DNA from 2 places in the Methylobacterium sp. GC_Met_2 genome. Region 2 is predicted to be linked to the other one. Evidence: predicted binding sites of a transcription regulator. Region 2 holds the regulator's gene; the other holds the start of a gene.
The links. Region 2 encodes LexA, which represses DNA repair genes until DNA is damaged. Its sites were predicted from a motif close to TGTTCNNNNTGTGTTCNG; they were not measured.
Positions count from the first base shown of each region.

Region 1: a site for LexA is predicted at 5,107-5,124, ahead of OXS49_RS26265 (PA0069 family radical SAM protein). Genes of this name have one in related genera too.

Region 1 covers NZ_JALNUM010000107.1:8,726-16,313, forward strand. The annotation lists gene OXS49_RS26240 (NAD(P)/FAD-dependent oxidoreductase) at 1-1,159, opposite strand, end outside; gene maiA (maleylacetoacetate isomerase) at 1,307-1,954, opposite strand; gene moaB (molybdenum cofactor biosynthesis protein B) at 2,090-2,647, shown strand; gene OXS49_RS26255 (amino acid permease) at 2,880-4,328, opposite strand; gene OXS49_RS26260 (hypothetical protein) at 4,465-4,995, opposite strand; gene OXS49_RS26265 (PA0069 family radical SAM protein) at 5,146-6,273, shown strand; gene OXS49_RS26270 (ribonuclease HII) at 6,359-6,961, opposite strand; gene OXS49_RS26275 (glycosyltransferase family 1 protein) at 7,093-7,588, opposite strand, start outside.
Region 2 covers NZ_JALNUM010000017.1:5,533-13,120, forward strand. The annotation lists gene OXS49_RS08715 (hypothetical protein) at 1-293, shown strand, start outside; gene OXS49_RS08720 (hypothetical protein) at 470-820, shown strand; gene fae (formaldehyde-activating enzyme) at 821-1,360, opposite strand; gene OXS49_RS08730 (divalent metal cation transporter) at 1,425-2,666, opposite strand; gene OXS49_RS08735 (hypothetical protein) at 2,745-2,960, shown strand; gene OXS49_RS08740 (hypothetical protein) at 2,971-3,438, opposite strand; gene lexA (transcriptional repressor LexA) at 3,838-4,566, shown strand; gene OXS49_RS08750 (ComEC/Rec2 family competence protein) at 4,560-6,833, opposite strand; gene gltX (glutamate--tRNA ligase) at 7,015-7,588, shown strand, end outside.

The DNA.
Region 1 (7,588 bases), on a different contig from region 2:
TCAGGCTGCCGACGGTCGAGTACTCGCCGAGCGACACCAGCGAGCCGAAATCCTTGTACTTGAAGGGCTTGAGCGGCTTTCCGTCGATCTTGGCCCGGATCTGGCCGATGAGATGGCTCGCCTGCTGGTGGGCCGCCTGCGCGCGCGGCGGCACCGGCGTGTCGGAGCCCGCCTCGACCAGATAGGCGCAGTCGCCCATCGCGAAGATGTCGGGGTCCCGCGTCGTCTGCAGGGTCGGGGCCACCACGAGCTGGTTGGTGCGCGTCGTCTCGAGGCCGCCGATGCCCTGAAGGAACGGCGGCGCCTTCACGCCCGCCGCCCAGACCACCAGCTCCGAGGGGATGAAGGTGCCGTCGGCGAGCTGCACGCCATCCGCCCGCACCTCGGTCACGCGCGCCTTCACGCGGACATCGACGCCGATCTTGTTGAGGAGCTGCATCACCTCGGTCGAGAGCCGTTGCGGCACGGCCGGCAGGATGCGGTCGGCCGCCTCCACCAGGGTGATGCGGATGTCCTTGCCGGGGTCGATCTTGTCGAGCCCCGTGGCGACCACGTGGCGCAGGGTCCTGTGCAGCTCGGCGGCGAGCTCGGTGCCGGTCGCGCCCGCGCCGATCACCGTCACATGGAGCTGCCCGGGCCGGACCGGGCCGGCCTGGGTGTGGGCCCGAAGGGACGCGTTCACGAGGCGCTGGTGGAAGCGCACCGCCTGATCCTGGGTGTCGAGCGCGATGGCGTGCTCGGCGACGCCCGGCGTGCCGAAATCGTTGGTGGTGGAGCCCACCGCCATCACCAGCGTGTCGTAGGGAACCGTGCGCTCGGGCGTGACCTCGCGGCCCTCGGCGTCGTGGCTCGCCGCGAGCTGGATCGTCCGGGCGTCCCGGTCGAGCCCGGTCATGCGCCCGATCCGGTAGCGGAAGCCGTGCATGTGGGCGTGGTGCAGGTAATCGACCGCGTGGTGGCCGATGTCGAGGCTGCCGGCCGCGACCTCGTGGAGCAGCGGCTTCCAGATATGCGTGCGGGCGCGGTCCACCAGCGTGATGTGGGCGCGCTTGCCCTGCCCAAGCTTGTCGCCGAGCTTCGTCACCAGCTGAAGGCCGGCGGCGCCGCCGCCCACCACCACGACGCGATGCAAACCTGACTCGTTCTCGACGGATGCCATCGCCACTCTTTCCGCTCCCGGACCGGGATTAAGACGCCGGCCTGCTTACACGTGCCGAGTGTCCGATTGCCACATCTGCCTGCCAAGATCACGCGCAACGAAGCCACGCGTGACGAAGCCACGCGCGCCCGCGTCGCGCGTCCCGGGTCACGCCTGCGGAGCGCCGGGCTGACGCAGGGGATGGGCCTCGGCCACCGCCGGCAAGGCGAGGCATTCCGCAGCGATCCGCCCGACGGTCGGATAGGCCGCCGTATCCACGCCGAAGATACCGGTCCCGACCCAGAGGCTCACGAGACAAAGATCGGCGTGGCTCACCGCGTCGCCCTGGCAGAACCGGCCGGTTCCGGGCTCGTTGGCGAGGCGCGTCTCCAGGGTCCGCAGGCCGGTCTCGAACGCGTTGCGCAGGAAGTCGAGCATCCGCTCCCGGGGCAGGTCGTAATGCTCCATCAGGAAGGTACGGACCCGCGGCACGTAGAGGGGGTGCGTGTCGCAGGCGACGACCTGCGCCAGCGAGCGCGCCCGCGCCCGCGCCCGGGGCTCCTCGGGCAAGAGGCGCACGCCGCCCTGCGTCTCCTCCAGATAATCCAGGATCGCGAGGGACTGGGTGAGCGGCGGCCCGTCCCCGTCGAACAAGGCCGGGACCGCGCCCTGCGGGTTGATCGCCCGGAATTCCGGCTTGTGCTGGTCGCCCGCATCGAGGTCGATGAAGGTCTCCTCGTAGGCGATGCCCTTGAGCTTGAGGGCGATCCGCACCCGGAAGGCGGCGGCCGAGCGCCAGTTGCCGTACATGTGCATCGGATAGAGTCTCCGGAGGATCGGCAGAGCACAACCGAGTTTGCCTTCCGCCGCAAGGGGGCGCGTGCGACCGCCTGGGGGCGACAAGCCGAAGCGGCGGGCCCATATCGGTCGCCTGTCCCGGAGACCCGATCCATGGCCGACCAGCCCGCCCCGCGCGCCTTCATCCCCCTGTCGATCGCGGTGCTGACCGTGTCGGACACCCGCCGCCCGGAGGACGACCGATCCGGCGACACGCTGGTCGAGCGCCTGACGGAGGCGGGCCACCGCCTCGCGGCCCGGTCCATCGTGCCGGACGAGGTCCCGGCGATCCGAGGCCAGGTCGAGGCATGGCTGCGCGATCCGGGTATCGATGTGGTGCTGACCACGGGCGGCACGGGCTTCACCGGGCGCGACGTGACCCCGGAGGCGCTGGAGCCGCTGTTCGAGAAGCGCATGGACGGCTTTTCCGCCGTCTTCCACCGCATCTCCTACGACAAGATCGGCACCTCGACCCTGCAATCGCGGGCCACCGCCGGGGTTGCGCGGGCGACCTACGTGTTCGTGCTGCCGGGCTCCCCCGGGGCCTGCCGGGATGCTTGGGACGGGATCCTGGCGCAGCAGCTCGACTACCGGCACCGCCCCTGCAACTTCGTGGAGATCATGCCGCGGCTCGACGAGCATCTGAGGCGGGGGGCCAGCATCACGGTGTGAGGCGCGGGAATTTCCCTCTCCCCTATGCGGGAGAGGGTGGCCCCGAAAGGGGTCGGGAGAGGGGAGCGACGGTGCAGGACCAAGTTCTGCCTGTCCCGCCAGCCGCGCCCCCTTCTGAAGCCGGGCTCCCCTCTCCCGACTACTGCTGACGCAGGGGCCACCCTCCCCCGCAAAGGGGGGAGGGAGAGGCGCGTCGTGCTTTGAGCCAGCGCGTCGGCCACTGCGAACGGCGCTACGCCGTGGTCCCCTCCTTGCGGCGCAGGACCGAGTGCTTGCGCCCATAAAAGAAGTAGACGACGAGCCCGATCGCCATCCAGATCACCAGCCGCAGCCACGTATCGAGCGGCAGGCCGGCCATGAGCAGGAGGCAGAACAGGATGCCGAGGATCGGCACCATCGGCACGGCCGGTGCCCGAAACGGGCGCTTCATGTTCCGGTTGGTCCGGCGCAGGTAGATCACCGAGCCGCAGACCAGGATGAAGGCCGCGAGCGTCCCGATGCTGACCATCTCGCCCAGGATGTTGATCGGCACCAAAGCCGCCACCACGGCGACCGCGGCGCCGATCAGCGCCTGGCTGCGATAGGGCGTCTGGTAGGTCGGATGGACGTGGGCGAACATCTTCGGCAGCAGGCCGTCCTGCGCCATGGTGAAGAAGATCCGGCTCTGGCCGTAGAGCAGCACGAGGATCACGGTGGTCAGGCCGGTGAGCGCCCCGAGCTTGATCAGGATGGCGAACCAGCCGATGCCGATCACGTCGACGCCCTTGGCGATCGGATCGGGGACGTTCAGATCCTTGTAGGGAACCAGCCCGGTGAGCACGGCCGCCACCAGAACGTACAGGATGGTGCAGACGACGAGCGAGCCCAGAATGCCGATCGGCATGTCCTTCTGGGGCTTGCGCGCCTCCTGGGCCGCGGTGGAGACCGCGTCGAAGCCGATGAAGGCGAAGAACACCACGCCCGCGCCGCGCAGGATGCCGCTGTAGCCGTAATGCCCGAAGGTGCCGTCGTTCTCCGGGATCAGCGGGGTCCAGTGCGCCGTGTCCACATGGCCCCAGCCCAGCGCGATGAAGGCCACCACGACGGTCAGCTTCACCGCCACCATGACGTTGTTGAAGCGGGCCGATTCCTTGGTGCCGCGCATCAGCAGAAGCGTGATCAGCGCCACGATCAGCACCGCCGGCAGGTTGAACAGGGCGGTGCCCCCGCCGTCGATCGGCGTGCCGGGCGCGTGCGCGAACTGCGCCGGGATCGCGATCCCGACATCCTTCAGGATGCTGGTGACGTAGCCCGACCAGCCCACCGCCACGGTGGCCGCCCCCATGGCGTATTCCAAAATGAGATCCCAGCCGATCAGCCACGCGAAGAATTCGCCCAGCGTCGCGTAGGTGTAGGTGTAGCTCGACCCCGCCACCGGGATCAGCGCCGCCATCTCGGAGTAGCACAGGCCGACGAACGCGCAGGCGATGCCGCCGAGCACGAAGGACAGCATGATCCCCGGACCGGCATATTGCGCGGCAGCCGTGCCGGTCAGCACGAAGATGCCGGCGCCGATGATGGCGCCGATGCCCATCGCGGTGATCGACAGCGCGCCGAGCGACTTCGAGAGTTGCTGCTCGCCCTCGCCGCTTTCGATGATGTCGTCGACGGATTTCCGCCCCATCAGGCCCGACGCATCCATCGCAACATCCTCCCAGGGCGCAGCGGGCAGGCGGTCCCTCCCGCACCGGGAGATGCCGCAAATCCTTTGCCATTGACTGAGAGTTGTAGAGGCGGATCAACGGACAACAACGTGGCGGTATGCAATATCCTCCCGCTTATGCCCGATCGATACGGGCAATCAGCGGCCGAACCTTGAGACGCGCGGTGAAGACCGGTCCGCTCCGCAGCGCCTCGCGCCGGACCACATCGCCCGCCCTGGCTCTGCGGGCGCCTGTCAGGATCTCGGCCCGGCCGACCAGGCGCGCACGCCAGCCGGCGGCCGGGCGGTGCAGGCGGCCGAGGCCGGTCTCCGGGCGGGCGGTGCCGACGAAGCGGTCGAGGGTCCGAATCCAGCCCTCGGCGGGGACATCCCCGGCCTCGAGGCACAGGATCCAGTCCCGACGCGCCAATGCGGCGCCCGCCGTGTAGGGGCTGTCGCCGGCGTGGACGACCAAGACCGCGCCAGTCGCCTCGGCGACGGCCGCCACGGCGTCGCTGGCGCGACCCGTCACGATCACCGCATCGCCGATCAGGCCACCGGCGACGCCGGAGACGAGCACGCCGAGCGTGTCGGCCAAGCGATCGATCGCGTCCGGATGGGCCGGGTTGGCCAGGTAGGTCACCGCAGAGAGCATGAGCGCGCGCATAGACGATTTTGCGCTGCCGTAAACCATTCCTGCGTCGCCGGAAGGTCGGGGTGTTACCAAGAAACGCACAGATGTGGGGGTTGCCCGAAAAACAGGCGTTCCCCAGCGCGATGTTCTCTCTATGTTTCACGTGAAACAGAGGGCGTCATCATGGCGGACAACGTCTTGGGTTCGCGGGGCGGGTCGAGACCAGCGGGTGTGCAGCGGCTCGCCGCCAGCACGCCCCCTGAGGCCGGGCGGCGCGGGCGCGGGTCCACGTCCAACCCCACCGGCCGTTTCGAAGCGGCGCAGCGCGAGGTGTTTCACGACCCCGACTGGACGGCCGACGATCCCGCTCCCCTCCGTACGCAGGTGACGCCGGAACGATCCGCCCGGATCATCGCCCGCAACACTTCGCCCGACATACCGTTCGATCGCTCGATCAATCCGTATCGCGGATGCGAGCACGGCTGCATCTACTGCTATGCGCGGCCGACCCATGCCTTCCTGGGACTGTCGCCGGGGCTCGATTTCGAATCGCGGATCTTTGCCAAGCCGGACGCCGCCCGGCTGCTCCGGCGCGAACTCGCGGCGCCGGGATACCGCCCGGACACGATCGCGCTGGGCACGGCCACCGATCCCTACCAGCCGGCCGAGCGCACCCACCGCATCACCCGGGCTGTGCTGGAGGTTCTGCGGGACACCCGGCATCCGGTCGGCATCACCACGAAATCCGACCTCGTCCTGCGCGATCTCGACCTCCTGGCCGAGATGGCTGCCGACAACCTCGCCCTCGTTGCGATCTCGCTGCCGACCCTCGATCCGGCCCTCGCCCGACGGCTCGATCCCCGGGCGCCCCGGCCCGAGAAGCGTCTCGCCGCGATGGCGCGCCTGAGCGAAGCGGGGGTGCCCGTGATGGTCAACGTCTCCCCGATCATCCCGGGGCTGACCGACCACGAGATCGAGTCCATCCTCGCCCGCGCCCGGGAGCACGGCGCGAGCCGGATCGGCCATGCCCTGCTGCGACTCCCGGGCGAAGTCGCCGACCTAGTGGCCGATTGGTTCACCGAGCACTATCCGGAGCGACAGGCCCGCGCCTTCGCGCTGCTCCGGCAGGCCCGGGGTGGCCGCGAGAACGATCCCCGTTTCGGTCATCGCTTCCGCGGCGAGGGTGCCTACGCGGCGATGATCGGCCAGCGCGTCCGGCTCTCCGGGACACGGCTCGGCTACGCATTCGGCCGGATGGGACTGAACCGGGAAGTCTTTCGCAAGCCGGGGGCGCAGCTGAATTTGTTTTAAGCGCCCGTTCAACCCGTTCGGGAAAACCCCGGTTTCGAAAGGTCGAGACCTCGCGCGGGTTCAGGGCGGAGCCCTGGGAAGCACGTCAGGGTGCCGGATCGAACCCACGGGTGAAACTCAGCCGATGGTGCGGGCTTCGGCCGAGGCTGGTCAGGCCGGCCCGGTGGAGAGCGGTCCCGTAGCCGACATTACGCTCCCAGCCGTAGCCGGGGTGGCGCAGGGCGAGGCGCCGCATCAGCGTGTCGCGAAACACCTTGGCGACGATCGCGGCGGCGGCGATCTGCGGCACCAGCCGGTCCCCGCCGACCACCGCCCGGCTGGGCAGTCCGGGCAGCGCGTCGCGGCCATCGACCAGGACCGGCGCCGCGATGCCCAGTCGGTCCACTGCGCGCGCCATGGCGTCGAGGGTCGCGGCGCGGATGTTGACGCGGTCGATCAGCGCCCGGGAGCCGGCCGAAACGGCGACGCGGGCGTGCGCGCGGATCAAGGGGGCGAGCTGCTCACGCTCGGGCTCGGGGAGGCGCTTGCTGTCGTCGAGGGCGGCGAGCAAGTCGGGCGGGAGCGCCGCTGGATCGAACCAGACCGCCGCGACCACGACTGGGCCGCACAGGGCACCGCGGCCAACCTCATCGCAGCCGATCGCCACCGGATAGGCTGCGGCGCGGGACGGATCGAACGGGCGCGCCATCGCCCTCTTCCGTGGGATCGCGAACGTCACGGTTTCAAAAGGTTTCCGACCTTTTGCAGGTGCAGGGCAGCCTCCTGCCACCGGGCTTTGCCCTGCCGAGCCACCAAAGGGCAAGCCCCTTGAAAACCCGTTCAGGCGGCGTCCCGGGCAAGGCGCTCGCCGCCATGGGCTTCGATGATGTTGCCGAAGAACTGGCGCGCGCTCACCTCCCAACCCCGGCGCAGGGCCTCGGCCCTGCACTCGGCCCGGGACAGGTCGAGGGCGGCGAGGGCGGCGACCCGCAGGTCCTGATCGAGAATGCCCACCCGCGTGCCCCCGATCACGTCGTTCGGGCCCGGCACCGGGAAGGCCGCCACCGGCAGGCCGCAGGCCAGCGCCTCCAGCAGCACGATCCCGAACGTGTCGGTCAGGCTCGGGAACACGAACACGTCGCAGGCCGCGTAGATCGCCGAGAGCGCCGACCCCGTCCGGGTCCCGAGGAACCGGGCCGCCGGCGCCAGGCTCTGGAGTCGCCCCCGGTCCGGCCCGTCACCGACCACGATCTTGGTGCCCGGCAGATCGAGATTCAGGAAGGCCGCGATGTTCTTCTCCACCGCCAGCCGGCCGACATAGAGGAACAGCGGTCGC
Region 2 (7,588 bases):
GGCCGATCAAGTTCGACGTGACCTGCCGGGCCGAGCCGATCGTGCAGGCGACCTCGGCCGAGCCCGCCCCCTCGGCGACCTTCTTCCGCGACCTGTCGGTGGCCTCCGAGATCCTGATCGGAGAAGCGGCCGCCACGGTCGAGCCGATCATCGCCAACGCCTACCGGACGTCCCTGTCGGAGCGGCGCAAGTCGTTCATCCAGCAGAACGGCTGGTCGGCCTCCTGCTACACCGACCCTGGCAGCACTACGATGCGCACCCTGTGCTCGGTGGGGCGCATCCCGCCGGGATAGGGCGCCCTTGACCGAGCGAGTGGCCGGCGGGATTCTCCGCATCTGTCGAGTCGGCCCGGGCTTTCCCATGACGATTCTCGAGACCCAGCCCGTCCACAGGACCGATCCCCACCGGGGGTTCTGGGACTTCATCGAGACGCGTCCCGAATGAGGAGAAGTGGGAACTCATCCAGTGTATGGTCCCGGATGTCGCGGTCATCGATGCGGCCACCATCGAGCCCGACCAGAACGTCGTCGACGGCTGTTATCTGGCCGCCGAGATCCGCGCTTCGAGCGACCACCGGAAGTTCCCCGGCACGCGCCAGACGAAGATTGACGTCAAGCGCGCAGGCTACGAGACCTTGCCGCACTGTCGGGCCGTACTCCTGATCGAACAGAAGAGCCCTGCACTGACCCTGTCGGTGCGAATCGGCGAGACCTGGACCCGCACCCGCCTGACCGGGGATGACCGGCTGGTTCTCTCCGGTTTCGGCATCGACTGCGCGGTGGCCGATCTCTACGCCCGCACGCCCATGGCGCGGCGCTGATCAATACTCGATGACGTCTTCCAGCGCGTAGTGCTTCACGGTCTTCCGGTTGGCGATCAGCTCGTCCACCGTGGGCTCGCCCTTGAGCGCGCGGGCGATGGCGAGCTTCGTCGCCTCGTAGTTGGTCCGGTAGAGGTCCTTCTGGTCGAGGTCGTCGTCCTCGGCGCAGCGCGGGTCGAGCCAGATCATGATGATCATGCACAACTCGTCGAGCCCGTCCTTCGGCAGCACGCCCTCGATGATGCAATCTACGATCGCGTCGCCGGTGGCGGCCTGGACCACGCCGCCGAGCAGCTCGACATACTCGGCCGTGTGGATGGTGGCCTTGGTGGTCATCATCGTGGCCGGGCGCACGAGCTGGTTGAGGTCGCGGACCACGAACATGCGGGTGTGGCCCTGCACTTGCCCCATCATCGACGCGAAGGCCTGACCCACCGGACCGCGGACGGAGCCGATCAGCACCTCCGGCATCGCGTCGGTGTACTGGCCCTCGGCCGCCAGCACCGTGGCCTCGCCCGTACGGAACCAGATCTCTTGCATGTGTCGACTCCACCGTCTCGGAAGACCCGGGGGAGACCTCATCGGGCCGCGCGCGTCAATCGCCTCAAAGCAGGCCGACCGCGTCGAGCACACCGACCAGCGCGAAGGCGATGGTGACGCCCGAGACGACGTAGACCACCCACTTGTAGGCGCCCTCGACACGCTTGCCCTCCGGCAGGGCGCGGGTGGCGAGCAGGATCAGGAAGCCGAGCGCGAGTGGCAGAAGTAGGGCGTTCATCACTTCCACGGCGATGTTGAGCGCAACCAGATTCGGCACGAGCTGGACAGCTACCGCGCCGGCCGCCACCACCAGCGCGAAGGCGCCGTAGAAGGCCGGCGCCTCCCGGGGCGATTGCTCTAGGGAGTGCGGCTTTCCCATCACGTCGCCGAAACCCCAGGCCAGCGCGAGGGCGACCACGTTCAGCGCCACGAAGGCCGCCGCGATGATCCCGACCCCGAACACCACCTGCCCGAGCCACGGCCCCAGCGCGGGCGTGAAGGCGCCCGCGAGGTCGCCCACGGTCTGCAGGCCCTCCTTGGTCCCCTGCCCGGCCTTGCCGATCGTGGCGGCGGCCGCGATCAGGATCGCCCCCATCACGCATTGCGAGATCACCGCTCCCACGAGGGTGTCGATCCGCGAGTTGCGCGCGTGGTCCCAGCCGAGGCCTTTGTCGACGATCGCCGATTGCTGGTAGAATATCATCCACGGCATGATCACCGCTCCAATATTGGCGGCGATCAGCACCCGGTACTGACCGTCGCCGAGCGGTATGTGGGCAAAAGACGTGGCGATCTCGCCCAGGTTCGGCCGCGCCGCGATGGCGAGGCCGATGAAGACCAGCTCGAACAGGCCGACCGCCAGAGCCACGACCTCGACGCGCCGGTAGCCGCCGGTGAAGACGAGCCCGAGGAGCAGAAGGGCCGGCAATCCGAGGCTCACGAGCCGCGGTACCCCGAACAGGTCGCCGATCCCCGCAATGCCGGAGAATTCCGTGACGATGGCGCCGATCCCGGCGACCACGAGGCCACCATAGGAGATCCAGGCCCAGACCGGCCCGTAACGCGCGCGGATCAGCTCGCCATGGCCACGCCCCGTGGCGGTGCCGAGCCGGACCGTCAGCTCCTGGACGACGTACAGGATCGGGATCAGCAGGATCTGCAGGAGCAGCAGCGAGTAGCCCCAGCGGGCGCCGCTCTGGGCCGCCGTAATCAGGCTTCCGACATCCGTGTCGGCAAGCATCACGACGAGTCCGGGGCCTGCGGTCTTGAGGAACGCGTTCAGGCGAGGCAGGGAGGCGCTGGGCACGGCTCGGGAACAGCCCCGGGCCAGGGCGGTTCCGGCGGACGCCTGCGGCGTTTTCCCGACACGCGGGAGGAGTATGCGATGGCACAGAGCACGGATCGGGGCTCGGGCTGGAGCCTTCAGGCGAGCGCCGTGCCCGATGGGGTGCGGCTGGAACTCGCCCTGTCCGATCTCGGCGGCGGGCCGGTTACCGCGGCCATCGTGCTGGACCGGGCCGAGGCCCGCGCCTTCGCGCGTGCCCTCCTGGCGGCAGCCGGCGACGCGACCGAACGCACCTTCCCGAAGCCGGGGACCTGAGCGGGCGGGCTCAGCGTTGGGCTGCACCCGGGTTGCGGCCCGGCAGACGCGGCACCACCGTTCCGCGCCGCTCGACCGGCGCGTCGCAGGCGTAGGCGAACTCCGATTTCAGGGAATCGAACACGGTCTCGCCGGTGATCCGGCAATCCTCGCGCACGGTCTCGTCGAGATAGGCGCGGGCGGCCGTGCGGAAGCGCGTCACCCGGGTCGCGCCCGGCTCCGGATCGATGCGGACTTCACTCAGGTTGCAGCCGGCATATTCGCGCAGGGCGTTGGATACGACCAGCATCCGGCGCAGCTGCCGGTTGTCGTAGACCTCGTAGGGTTCCTTGCAGCCGATCGTGACCACCTGCGGCGTGAGCGCCACGTAGTTCCGGGAGATGTAGGCGAACCCGGTGGTGCAGCCGGCAAGCGCCGAACCCAGGATCAGGGCGCCGAGGGAGAGCCGGAGGGGCCCTGGAGCCGCGCGCTTTCGCATCCTCGTCATCCCAAGCCCGATATCGCCCCGCTGCGCTCCCCGGCGAGGCGCAAGGTGCATTGAAACGGCTCCGCTTGCGCCGTCAATGCGTTTGTGGTTCGCATCGCCCGCGCCGGGCGCTCACAGCCCCCTGGCGTCCGGCCCCACCGCGTCGCACGAGTTCGGCATGTCCCGGTTCCGGACTAGGAGGCCTGACCGGCACGAAGGAGTGTGGCAACTTCGGTGCGGCTGGCCGTAGGCGCACCGCGTTCGAACCGGCCGCGGATCGACACGATCGCCGATCGACCCGACAGCGTGGCCATAACGTGCTTGCAGAACACTTGCGGAACGTTTAACCTGTTCGCGATTTGTTTCAGAGGCCGCCTCGGGGCGGTCCGCAAAGCCGCGAGGCCCCCGTCGATGCTCACGCGCAAGCAGCTTGACCTCCTGCGGTTCATCCAGAGCCGCGTTCAGGAATGCGGCGTTCCCCCCTCCTTCGACGAGATGAAGGATGCGCTCGATCTCAAGTCGAAATCGGGCATCCACCGGCTGATCACGGCCTTGGAGGAGCGCGGCTTCCTGCGCCGGCTGCCGAATCGGGCGCGCGCCATCGAGGTGATCCGCATCCCCGAAAGCATGGCGCAGGCGGCGGCACCCACTCCGGAGCCGCGCCGCTTCACCCCGAGCGTGGTTGAGGGCGGAAAGTCCCGACAGCCGGCGACGCCTCCCATGCAGGCGAGCGCACGGATGATCGACGATTCCGGCCGGGCCATCTCGATCCCCGTCATGGGTCGGATCGCGGCCGGGACGCCGGTCTCGGCGATCCAGAACCAGAGCCATGCCATCACGCTCTCGCCGGACTTCCTCGCGGGCGGCGAGCACTACGCCCTGGAGGTGCGCGGCGATTCGATGGTCGAAGCAGGGATCCTCGACGGCGACCTCGTGGTGATCCGCAAGCAGGACACCGCCAATACCGGCGACATCATCGTGGCGCTGATCGACGACGAGGAGGCGACGCTCAAGCGCCTGCGCCGCCGCGGCTCTTCGATCGCCCTGGAGGCTGCCAACCCAGCCTACGAAACGCGCGTTCTGGGCCCCGATCGGGTCCAGATCCAGGGGCGGCTGGTGAGCCTCGTTCGCCGCTACTGAAGGGGTTCGGCGGGGGCGTCGATCGCGACGTCCGCCGCCGGGGCCTGCAGCGTTTCGGGCTGCGCCATGCCGCCGGCCGCCGCGATGGGGGGATCCGCCGTCGGTTCGAGATTCGTATGGGCAGGCCTCGGACGCCAGGGGGCGGACCGGTCGTCACCGTGGGCGCTGCGTACGGTAAACCCGTTTCCAACAGCACGCAGAGCGACGGCCCCGTGCGTGGCCAGCACCCGGCGGTCGATCACCAGAGGCCCCGCGCAGGTCGGCGGCGCCATGAGGCTCGTGATCAGCACCGTGGCCCGGGCGCAATCCTCTGGGAAGGCGCGCCGGTCGCGGACCAGGGCGACGGCCCGTCCGTCCGGGAGAAGCGCGGTACAGCCGAGCCGGTCGCAGCGACCGCCGGGCGCCGCGCCGGAGCTGCGGTCGAGCCGCCGCCCGTCGCCATCCGCCTTCAGCCATTGCTCCAGCACGAAGCCCGAAGGGCTGCCGAGGATCGCGAGCTGTCCATCCGGGCCACGGACCGCGGCACCCCAGCCCTGCCGGTCGACATAGAGATCGTGGTGCTCCGGGTGGACCATCAGGCCGAGACCGAGCAGGATGGGCGGCAGGGCAAACCAGCGGATCTGCGAAACCGGTAGCGTCGCCAGGAGCAGCGCTGTCGTGAGGGCGGCGAGAGCCCCGGTGCCGAAGGCTGGCACCACCACGCTGGCCCGCTCGAACCCGGCGATCCAATGCGAGATCGCCAGCATACCGCCCACCGCCTGCCCCATCAGCCACCAGACCGGCCGGTCGAGGGCGAAGGGATAGGCAAGGCACCCGATCACGGCCGAGGGCATCACCACCAGCGAGACGAGCGGCAGGGTCAGCGCGTTACCGATAAGGCCGAAGGGCTGGACCGTCTGGAAATGGTAGGTGGCGAAGGGGGCGGTGGCGATCTGCGCCACCAGGGTCGTGGCCAGGGTGCCGACGATCCCCGAGAGGCCGGTCCCGACGAGCCGTCCGATTCGCCCCGCCCCGGGCCGCACGAACAGGCGCCCGTCGATCAACCGCGCACAGGCGATCAACCCGGCCACCGCGCCGAACGACATCTGGAAGCTCGGGCCGAGCAGCCCTTCCGGTTCGCGGGCCAGGGCGATCAGGGCGGCCACTGCGAGGTTGCGCATCGACAGGGCGGGTCGGTCCGCGAGGATCGCGCCCAGCATGATCAGGGTCATGATCAGCGAGCGCTCGGCGGCGATGTCCCAGCCCGAGAAGGCGCAATAGCCGCTCACCCCCACCATGGCGAAGCCGGCCGCGATCTTCTTGATCGGCCAGAACACGGCGCAGTGGGGGATCAATGCGAGGAAAGCCCGCACCAGCCAGAACACCACGCCAGCGGCCAGTACCATGTGGAGGCCCGAGATCGAGACCACGTGGTAGATGCCGGCGGCGCGCAGGGCATCGTTGCTGGCCGGGCCGATCAGCCCACGCTTGCCGGTCACCAGGGCGGCCGCCACCGCCCCCGCCTGGCCGCCCTCGGCCTCGGCGATCCGGCGGGTCAGGACGTTGCGGGCCTCGTCCAGCATCGCGGCGAGACGCAGGCGCAGGGGCGGCGGTTCCGTGGGGGCTCGGATTTTGACGGCGCCGACGAGCGAGCCAACCGCGCCGATCCCCTGAAAATACGCGTCCCGGGCGAAGTCGTAGCCGCCGGGCCGGGCCGCCTCCGGAGGCGGCAGGAGGCGCGCAGTCGCCGCGATGGTTTCGCCCGGCCGCGGGATCGGCGTCTTGCGGAACGAGACGCGCACCCGGGCCGGCCGCACCTCCGGGCCGAGCCCGGCAAAGCTGTCCACCCGGATCACCAGCCGGGCGCCGACCTCGCGCTCGTCGAGTGCCTCGATCGTCCCGGTGAGCGGCCCGATCGTGGTCCGTGTCAGGATCGGCGCGGCCACCTGCGCGACACGCCAGGTCGCCGCCGCGAAGCCGAGGAACGCGAACCCCGCGGCGAGCGCCAGCGCCATCGCCACCGGCCGCGCCCCCAGGAACGGCACAGGCGCGAGTGCCAGTGCGGCCCCGATCAGCGGGGCAGCCAGGACGGGCGTACCGTCCGCGACCCCGAAATACAGCAGGATCCCGGCCCCGAAGGCGACCGCCAGCCAGGGGAACAGGCGGCGCTGCTCGGCCTCCTGGGCAAGGCCCTCGGCCACCCAATGCCGGAAAGCCGGAAGCGCGGGCGCACGCGGGGCGGCGAGCACAAGGGCGCCCCCCGTCAGCCTCGCGCCGATCCGCCGCATTGCCCCTGCCTCGATCCGCGCGACCTGTCGTCGGCGGCCGGGTGATTCCCCGGGCGATTCTTAACGCATCCGCGGCCCCGTGCTACAGGCGCCGCTTCGTGCTACGGGCGCCCTTTCGAGCCTGCCCGTGTCGCGCTCACCGTCTCGCGCTTCCCGCCTCGCCCCCGAACATACCGGACCGATGTCCTCAGCCGTCGTCACGCGCTTCGCCCCCTCGCCCACCGGCTACCTGCATATCGGCGGGGCTCGCACGGCGCTGTTCAACTGGCTCTATGCCCGCCACACGGGCGGCCGGATGCTGCTGCGCATCGAGGACACCGATCGGGAGCGCTCGACCAAGGGCGCGATCGACGCGATTCTCGACGGGCTCACTTGGCTGGGCCTCGACTGGGACGGCGACGTGGTGTTCCAGTTCGCCCGCGCCGAGCGCCATCGCGCCGTGGCCGAGGAGTTGCTGGCCGCGGGGCGCGCCTATCATTGCTACGCCACCGCCGAGGAACTCACGCAGATGCGGGACAGCGCCCGTGCCGAGGGGCGGGCCCCGCGCTACGACGGCCGCTGGCGCGACCGCGATCCGTCCGACGCGCCCGCCGGTGTCAAGCCGGTGATCCGTCTGCGCGCGCCCGCCGAGGGTGAGACCGTGGTGGAGGACGCCGTCCAGGGTCGGGTGACCTGGGCCAACAAGGATCTCGACGATCTCGTCCTGCTGCGCTCGGACGGAAACCCGACTTACATGCTCGCCGTGGTAGTCGACG